Regions from separate parts of the Pectobacterium sp. HCp5_1 genome, predicted to be linked through region 3. Evidence: predicted binding sites of a transcription regulator. Region 3 holds the regulator's gene; each other region holds the start of a gene.

Region 1 (2,207 bases), on a different contig from region 3:
AGTAAGCGTAACAGGAGTAGGGAATGAGAAGGCTGATGACGTACCGTTCACGCTGGCTGCTGCCAGTTCTGGTTATTCTGGCGGCATTGCAGCTGGCTGCCTGTGGTGACAGCGAAGCCGATCAGCGGAAGGCATTCGTTGCGTTCCTGCAAAGCGTGCAGTCGCAGCAGGATGGGAAATTGCCGACACTGACGGAAGAGCAGAAGAAGAATTTTGGCAATTTCACCAACGATTACGCGATCTTAACCACCTTTTCTCAGCAGTTTAATCAGGCCGTGTCTGGCAGTTTAACACCGATGCTGGGACAAATTTCCCGTATTCGTGTTCCTAAAGACTATCTGACGCAGCGTGATGATCTTCGCCAATCCATCGGGGCAATGAACCTGTTGAGCCAGCATGTGCAGGCGGCGAAAGTGCAGGCGGACAACGCCCATCGGCTGCTAAAACAGCCCGAAGAAGTGCAAATACCCTATGAGCGGTTGTATGCACGCACGGTAATACAACCTACCAATGCGCTGCTACCCGCCATTCCGAATGCGATTGCCTTCGCACAGAGCCTGATCCAGATCGGCGATTTCCTTCAGGCTCAGGGCGATCAGGCGGTGTTTAATGGCGCGTCTGTGCAATTCCGTACGCCGCAACAGGTGACGCAATATAACAGTATGGTGGCAGCGTTACCTCTACAGCAGCAGAATTTAATGAATGCGCTCAGAGGAATAACTGGAGTGAATTATCCCTAACCGCGTCGTGCTCCGACGCTTTAGCGATGTGATATGGCAGAGAGGTATTCTGGATAAGATGCGTGTGGCTGGTGAGAGGGTAAAAATAAATTGTGATTAACATCACATAAATAAAACAAATACAGGCATTAAAAGTGTGATTCAAATCACATATAAGGTGCGGTGTTTGTCTAAAAATCTGTTTAGTTTTTCATTTTTAACGGTTTTTTGTGAAGTAAATCACCTATTTGTATCGTTGATGTAGGGTGGTTGTGTGATTTTTGTCACGTTACCGCCATGGAGTTGCGGTATGAAAACAGCGTGTTAGAGTCCGCGCTGCATACAGTAATAATGACGGAAGTCTTCTTGTGGTAATCGGTGTTTTATTGCCACGCCGTCTCACGATAATTACCACGCGCTCTTATTGTCAGCGCGTTTCAATAGGGGTGTGTTTTTATGCTTTCACCAGATATTAAGATCAAGGTGCAAAACTTTGGTCGCTTCCTCAGTAATATGGTGATGCCCAACATTGGCGCATTTATCGCCTGGGGTATTATTACCGCGCTGTTTATCCCTACTGGCTGGTTCCCCAATGCAACATTGGCGAAGCTCGTCGGTCCGATGATTACCTATTTGCTGCCATTGCTGATTGGTTATACCGGCGGACGTCTGGTATTCGGTGAGCGTGGCGGTGTGGTGGGTGCGATTACGACGATGGGTGTGATCGTCGGGACCGATATCCCGATGTTCCTCGGCGCTATGATTGTGGGCCCGTTGGGCGGCTGGGCGATCAAACGTTTTGACCGCATGGTCGACGGTAAAATCAAGAGCGGCTTTGAAATGCTGGTCAACAACTTCTCTGCCGGTATCATCGGTATGTTGTTGGCAATCCTGTCGTTTTTGGCAATTGGTCCGCTGGTTGAAGTCTTCTCTCAGGTGCTGGCTTCCGGCGTTAACCTGATGGTACAGAACAACCTGCTGCCGTTTACGTCTATCTTTGTTGAACCGGCGAAAATTCTGTTCCTGAACAACGCCATTAACCACGGTATCTTCTCACCGCTGGGCATTCAGCAGGCGACGGAAACTGGCAAATCTATTTTCTTCCTGATCGAAGCGAACCCAGGCCCGGGTATGGGCGTGCTGATGGCGTACATGTTCTTCGGTCGTGGTAACGCGAAAGAATCAGCACCGGGTGCGGCGATTATCCACTTCCTGGGCGGGATTCACGAAATCTACTTCCCTTATGTGCTGATGAATCCGCGTCTGATTATTGCGGTGATTCTGGGCGGGATGACCGGCGTGTTTACGCTGAGCGTGCTGGGCGGAGGTTTGGTTTCTCCTGCGTCTCCGGGCTCCATTCTGGCGGTACTGGCGATGACGCCAAAAGGCGCTTACTTCGCTAACCTTGCGGCTATTGCAGCGGCTTTCGCGGTGTCCTTTATCGTGTCGGCGATTCTGCTGAAAAGCACCAAGCAAAAAGAAGAAGAC
Region 2 (2,207 bases), on a different contig from region 3:
ATTTTTTCCAGATGCGCTCGGCTTTTGCTGCCGCTAAAGACCATCAACGCAAAGAACACCGTGATCAGTAATGCAACTGGCGTTTTACCTAGCATACGCAAGAACTGCACCACGCCGTTATCACCGCTCACTACCCCCATCACCGTTAGCGTATTCAGCCCGGTATCGAGAAAAATCAGCACTAATGGCAGCAGCAGAATACTCAACACCACGGAAAAGCGCGGTGGTTTAACGGCCGTATCCGTTTCAACCGCAGACAAGAAGCTTGCAGGCAGTTTGATGTCGAATTTTTTACCTGCGTACAACCCATAGAGGTAGCCGCCGAAATACCAGGTCGGTAGCGCGATGATGCCCCCGATAATCACCAGCAGCCCGATGTTGGCACCTAACAATTCACTCGCAGCAACCGGTCCAGGATGTGGCGGTACCAAGGCGTGCATAGCGGCAAACGCGCCCGCCGCAGGAAACGCATATTTTAGCGTCGAGCCACCGAAGCGCTTTGCCACGCTGAAAATAATCGGCAGCATAACAACCAGACCTGCATCAAAAAAGATCGGGAAGCCGAACAGTAGAGAAGCAACCCCTAACGCAAAAGGTGCACGATGTTCGCCAAATTTATTGATTAGCGTATCCGCCAGCACATTCGCGCCGCCGGTCACTTCTAACAGGCGGCCAATCATTGCCCCTAGTCCAACCAGCAGGGCAACGGATGCCAGCGTACTACCGAAACCACTCAGCAGCGTCGGCACAATCTTTTCGTAAGGTGTTTTTGTTACCAATGCTGTTACCAGACTGACGAGTGTCAGCGCCAGAAACGCATGGATTTTAAAGCGCATAATCAGCACCAGTAACAGTGCGACTGCACCAGCGGCAATGGTCAACAACACACTGGCGCTATAGGCGGAGGTGATTTCTGTCATCGTTAATAATCTCTTTAGGGCACTCGGTCTGGGTTGGCTAATTGTTTGTGAGATGCATCACATCATCATTTGATACCGGTAACATGATACGGGTAACATGTTAAAGTATGGAACCATTAAGTATCATTTAATTTACAGTTTGAGATAGAGATCAAATTATGTCAGGTCGAAGCATTATTCTGATGGGCGTATCAGGCAGTGGAAAATCCTCAGTTGGCGCTGAACTTGGCCGCGCCATTCAGGCAAAATTTATTGACGGCGACGATCTGCACCCGCGCGCGAATATCCAGAAAATGGCCAGCGGTACGCCATTGAATGACGACGACCGCGCACCGTGGCTGGAGCGTCTCAGCGATGTTGCCTACAGCCTGGCGCACAAAAATGAGACGGGCATCATCGTCTGTTCCGCGCTGAAAAAGCGTTACCGCGACCGCCTGCGCGAAGGCAACGAAAAGATGGTGTTTATCTATTTGAAAGGCAGCTTTGAGCTGGTTCTGGAACGTCACAAAGCCAGAGCAGGCCACTTCATGCCGACAGACCTACTGAAAAGCCAGTTCGATGCGCTGGAAGAACCGGGTAGCGATGAGCCGGATGTCCTGAAAGTCGATATTGACGGCACCCGGGAAGACGTCGTGCAGCGCTGCGTTGACGCACTGCGTGCAGCAGGCTAACGCAGCGGCTTAGAGGCTTTCACCGTCCAGCACGGTAAAGCCGACATCGACCCTCTCCTGCGTAACTGGCTCGCCCCGCAGACGAGCCAGCAGTTGTTCGGTGCCGACGCGTCCCATGTGTTCACGCGGTGTCAGTACGCTAGCCAGCTTCGGTACCATCGCCTGACCAATGTCGTGCCCGTGGAAACCCGCTACGCCAATGTCATCCGGCACGCGCAGCCCCTGCCGCTGGCATTCGAACATCGCACCGACGGCTAAGTCGTCATTGGTGCAAAATACGCTATCAACCTGCGGGTATTCCGCCTGCGTCTGCCGCAGCAGTTCGCCACCGAGCGAATAGGACGATGCCCGCTCGCTCATCACGCAATAGCTCGTGAGCCCGCTTTCCCACATCGCCTGCTCGTAGCCCTGACTGCGCATAATCGTACGCTCATCCTGACGCGCACCGAGATAGACGATATGACGATGCCCCAGCGCGACCATACGTAGTGTCATCTGTCGAGCGGCTTCAACGTTATCAAACCCGACAGCCATATCCAGACACGGTGAGACGGAATCCATCAGCTCGACGACCGGAATGCCAGCAACGTCCAGCATCTGGCGCGTTCGAGGCGTG
Region 3 (2,207 bases):
CCTGATGCGGATTCGCCTAAAAACGTTAAGCCTTCAACCCATTTTACCCGTGCCTGCATGATGCCTCTCCACTAAAAATTTTTTGAAAATTTATACCGTTACTGTACAAAAACCAGCGTTAATCAGCGCTTTGTCATGCTGAAGCGAGACAACACAAGACACGTCCTTCAAGCTGTGTTAAAACGAAAACAGAATAGACCTTTTCTGGACAAACCCAGAAACGAAGAAGATGATGGCCTGGCCAGACATACCCCAGCCACGTTTACGGTGCGGCAAGGCAGCAACCGGAAAATAAAGGGTACAGTGGTTTCAGTATATTCCCTGACGTCATTCTGCCTAGACTGAATTTTATTTTTTTAGCAGTAAAACACGCCGTACAGGGAACTCTGACCCCTGTAATTTGCGCAGTGAATTACAACAGAGGATGATAGCGAATGGTTCTCGGCAAACCGCAAACAGATCCAACTCTCGAATGGTTCCTTTCCCATTGTCATATTCACAAGTATCCATCGAAGAGCACGCTGATTCACCAAGGTGAAAAAGCAGAAACGCTTTACTACATCGTGAAAGGCTCTGTCGCAGTGCTAATCAAAGATGAAGAAGGCAAGGAAATGATCCTTTCCTACCTCAATCAGGGCGATTTTATCGGCGAGCTCGGCCTGTTTGAAGAAGGTCAGGAGCGCAGCGCCTGGGTGCGGGCAAAAACTGCCTGTGAAGTGGCTGAAATTTCCTATAAAAAATTCCGCCAGCTCATCCAGGTTAACCCGGATATCCTCATGCGTCTGTCTGCACAAATGGCAAGCAGACTTCAGGTTACCTCTGAGAAGGTCGGCAACCTCGCCTTCCTTGATGTGACCGGCCGTATTGCCCAAACCCTACTCAACCTGGCCAAACAACCTGATGCCATGACGCATCCAGATGGCATGCAAATAAAAATTACCCGTCAGGAAATTGGGCAAATCGTTGGCTGCTCGCGTGAAACCGTGGGCCGCATTCTGAAAATGTTAGAAGACCAGAACCTGATCTCTGCACACGGTAAAACGATTGTCGTTTACGGCACTCGCTAAGCCCCTGTCGCTGTACCCTACCAATAAAAAAGCGTGAAGCCTCGGCCTCACGCTTTTTTTATGGCGAGCTTCCTGCTCACCACCCTACGGGTCGTTGCTAACGCAACGCTGAAAAACGTTCCCTACGTTTTTTTATGGCGTAACGTAATCAGTTTGCTGCGTTAACAACCTGCGCGACGGCTTTAGCGAATTTCGCCATCCCCTGCACAATATCATCTTCATCAATGATCAACGACGGTACAAAGCGGATCACATTCGGCCCAGCCATCAGCACCATAAGCCCCTGAGACGTTGCCGCCGCCAGAAACTCGCCCGCACGACCATGCCATTGCGGTTTCAGTTCTGCCCCCAACAGCAAACCCATACCGCGAACCTGTTCGAATACACCGAACTGCTGATTGATTTTCTCAAGCTCACTGACAAAGCGATCGTGGCGATCCGCCACGCCTGACAGCACTTCTGGCGTGTTGATAATATCCAGCGCGGCTTCCGCCACCGCACAGGCCAGCGGGTTGCCGCCATAGGTGGTGCCGTGCACCCCAACCGTCATAGCCGATGCGATCTCTTCCGTCGTCAGCATTGCGCTAATTGGGAAACCACCGCCCAATGCTTTAGCCGTTGTGAGAATATCCGGCGTAATGCCGTAGTGCATGTAGCTGAATAGTTTGCCAGTACGCCCCATTCCGCTCTGCACTTCATCAAACACCAGCAGCGCCTTGTGCTGATCGCATAGATCGCGAACACCTTGTAAAAATTCAGGCGTAGCAGGCGTAATCCCCCCTTCACCCTGAACCGGTTCCAGCACGACTGCACAGGTGTGATCGTCCATCACCGCTTTAACAGCAGCCAGGTCGTTGAAGGGAACATGAACAATATCGGCAGGCTTAGGCCCGAAACCATCGGCATATTTAGGCTGTCCGCCGACCGAAACGGTGAACAGCGTCCGACCATGGAATGCATTGTAGAAGGAGATGATCTTGGTTTTATACGGACTATGGCGTTTAACCGCATAGTGACGCGCCAGCTTAAAGGCAGCTTCGTTGGCTTCAGCACCGGAGTTAACAAAGAACACACGGTCAGCAAAAGTCGCATCAATCAATTTGCTGGCGAGGCGCAACGCAGGCTCATTCGTGAAAATAT
Region 4 (2,207 bases), on a different contig from region 3:
GTGGTAAAAAGAAATCTGCAATAAACAATAAAAAAGGGCGACATCACGTCGCCCTTTTTTCACAGAATCATCGCTGACGCTTATTTAGAGATGTGAGCGATCAGATCCAGAACTTTGTTTGAGTAACCAGTTTCGTTATCGTACCAGGAAACCAGTTTCACAAAGTTGTCGCTCAGAGCGATACCCGCTTTAGCATCGAATACGGAAGTCAGTTTTTCACCGTTGAAATCGGTAGAAACTACTTCGTCTTCGGTGTAGCCCAGAACGCCTTTCAGCTCGCCTTCAGAAGCGGCTTTGATTGCTGCACAAATTTCTTTGTAAGAAGCAGGTTTTTCCAGACGTGCAGTCAGGTCAACAACAGAAACGTTCGGGGTAGGAACGCGGAACGCCATACCAGTCAGTTTGCCGTTCAGCTCAGGAATCACTTTACCTACTGCTTTAGCAGCACCGGTAGAAGATGGGATGATGTTCTGTGCTGCGCCGCGGCCGCCGCGCCAGTCTTTGTGAGACGGGCCATCAACCGTTTTCTGCGTTGCAGTGGTTGCGTGAACGGTGGTCATCAGTGCTTCAACGATACCGAAGTTGTCGTTGATAACTTTTGCCAGTGGAGCCAGGCAGTTGGTGGTGCAAGATGCGTTAGAAACGATTTCCTGACCAGCGTAAGTTTTGTGGTTTACGCCCATAACGAACATTGGGGTATCATCTTTAGATGGACCAGTCAGAACGACTTTCTTCGCACCAGCAGCGATGTGTTTACGTGCAGTGTCGTCAGTCAGGAACAGGCCAGTTGCTTCAGCAACAACGTCTACGTTGACTTCGTTCCACTTCAGGTTTGCAGGATCGCGCTCTGCGGTAACACGAATGGTTTTGCCGTTAACAACCAGGTGGCCATCTTTAACTTCAACGGTGCCGTTGAAACGACCATGAGTTGAGTCGTACTTCAGCATGTACGCCATGTAATCAGCATCTAACAGGTCGTTGATTGCAACGATCTCGATGTCAGAACGTTCTTGCGCAGCGCGGAAAACAATACGGCCGATACGGCCAAAACCGTTGATACCTACTTTGATAGTCATATATTCCACCAGCTATTGGTTTGTGAATAAAAGGTTGGTTGTAAAATTACAAAAACCTTGCTGAGCGTCAAGCGGAATCGTGTCAATAGTTGCTGTAAGTCAAACCTATGACCAAACTTTGTGCGAAAACCGCTCGACCCTGTAACTAAGTAACATCTAAGCCTGATATGAGGGTGAAATGCATCATATAAAGCCTGTGTGATCTCAATATGTGATGTGTGTCACAATTAAATATTGATGCTAATAACATTCCTAATATTAGGTCAGAACAGCCTGTTAGGTTGTTAATTTTTTGTTATAATCAATGATTAATTGAATTGATAACACCCGCCGTGAGACTTCCTATGACTAACGACTCTGCTTCGCGTACCCCATCCGACAATACTGAATTGACAGAGATGCAGCGCTATGTCACCCAGCAACGTGGTACGGAACCTGCGTTTTCAGGCAAATTGCTGCATAACAAGCGTACTGGCGCTTATCACTGCCTGTGCTGCCAGGCTCCGCTGTTTTATTCCGACAGCAAATACGACTCCGGCTGTGGCTGGCCGAGCTTCGATCAGCCCGTATCTTCAGAGGCGATTCGCTATCTGGAAGATGATTCACACAATATGCGCCGTATCGAAATCCGCTGTGGGCAGTGTGATGCGCACCTGGGGCACGTTTTCCCTGATGGCCCGAAAACCACGGGCGAGCGTTACTGCGTGAATTCGGCTTCACTGAGTTTCATCGACGACGTTGATGGCGAACGCGTTGACGGGTAATCTGTTTGCGATAGGTGCGACCGCGATAAGCGAGATGATAGCTTGCTTTAAACGATTCAGCTACTAAAAACGCTGTTAGTACAGCACAGAAACCTAATAAGAATAAACCTGATCTTTCTCGGAGCAGAAACCGGATATGGAACTCAATGATCTGATCGACGCCATGACGCCAGAAATTTACCAACGGTTAGTCACGGCGGTGGAGTTGGGCAAATGGCCAGACGGTGTCGCGTTGACGGCTGAACAGAAAGAAAACTGCCTGCAAATGGTGATGATGTGGCAGGCTCGCCATAACGAACAGGCTGAGCACATGACGATTGGCACTGATGGCGAAATCGTGATGAAGAGCAAGCAGGAGCTGAAGCGC

The links. The regulator CRP, encoded in region 3, controls carbon source genes, mostly activating them, when cyclic AMP is high. The targets are predictions, from matches to a motif close to ATGTGANNNNNNTCACAT.
Region 1: the regulator CRP is predicted to act here: its motif matches at 948-965, upstream of Q3A88_RS13475 (PTS mannitol transporter subunit IICBA).
Region 2: the regulator CRP is predicted to act here: its motif matches at 966-983, upstream of Q3A88_RS11750 (GntP family permease).
Region 4: the regulator CRP is predicted to act here: its motif matches at 1,286-1,303, upstream of msrB (peptide-methionine (R)-S-oxide reductase MsrB).

What each region holds. Positions count from the first base shown of each region.
Region 1 is NZ_JAUMIO010000018.1:22,906-25,112, forward strand. Features, by position in the region: gene Q3A88_RS13470 (DUF3053 domain-containing protein) at 36-740, shown strand; gene Q3A88_RS13475 (PTS mannitol transporter subunit IICBA) at 1,176-2,207, shown strand, end outside.
Region 2 is NZ_JAUMIO010000014.1:74,670-76,876, reverse strand. Features, by position in the region: gene Q3A88_RS11750 (GntP family permease) at 1-920, opposite strand, end outside; gene Q3A88_RS11745 (gluconokinase) at 1,079-1,591, shown strand; gene gntR (gluconate operon transcriptional repressor GntR) at 1,601-2,207, opposite strand, start outside.
Region 3 is NZ_JAUMIO010000053.1:10,650-12,856, forward strand. Features, by position in the region: gene Q3A88_RS20835 (OsmC family protein) at 1-59, opposite strand, end outside; gene crp (cAMP-activated global transcriptional regulator CRP) at 435-1,067, shown strand; gene Q3A88_RS20845 (aspartate aminotransferase family protein) at 1,216-2,207, opposite strand, start outside.
Region 4 is NZ_JAUMIO010000012.1:3,211-5,417, forward strand. Features, by position in the region: gene gapA (glyceraldehyde-3-phosphate dehydrogenase) at 81-1,076, opposite strand; gene msrB (peptide-methionine (R)-S-oxide reductase MsrB) at 1,421-1,840, shown strand; gene Q3A88_RS10400 (YeaC family protein) at 1,977-2,207, shown strand, end outside.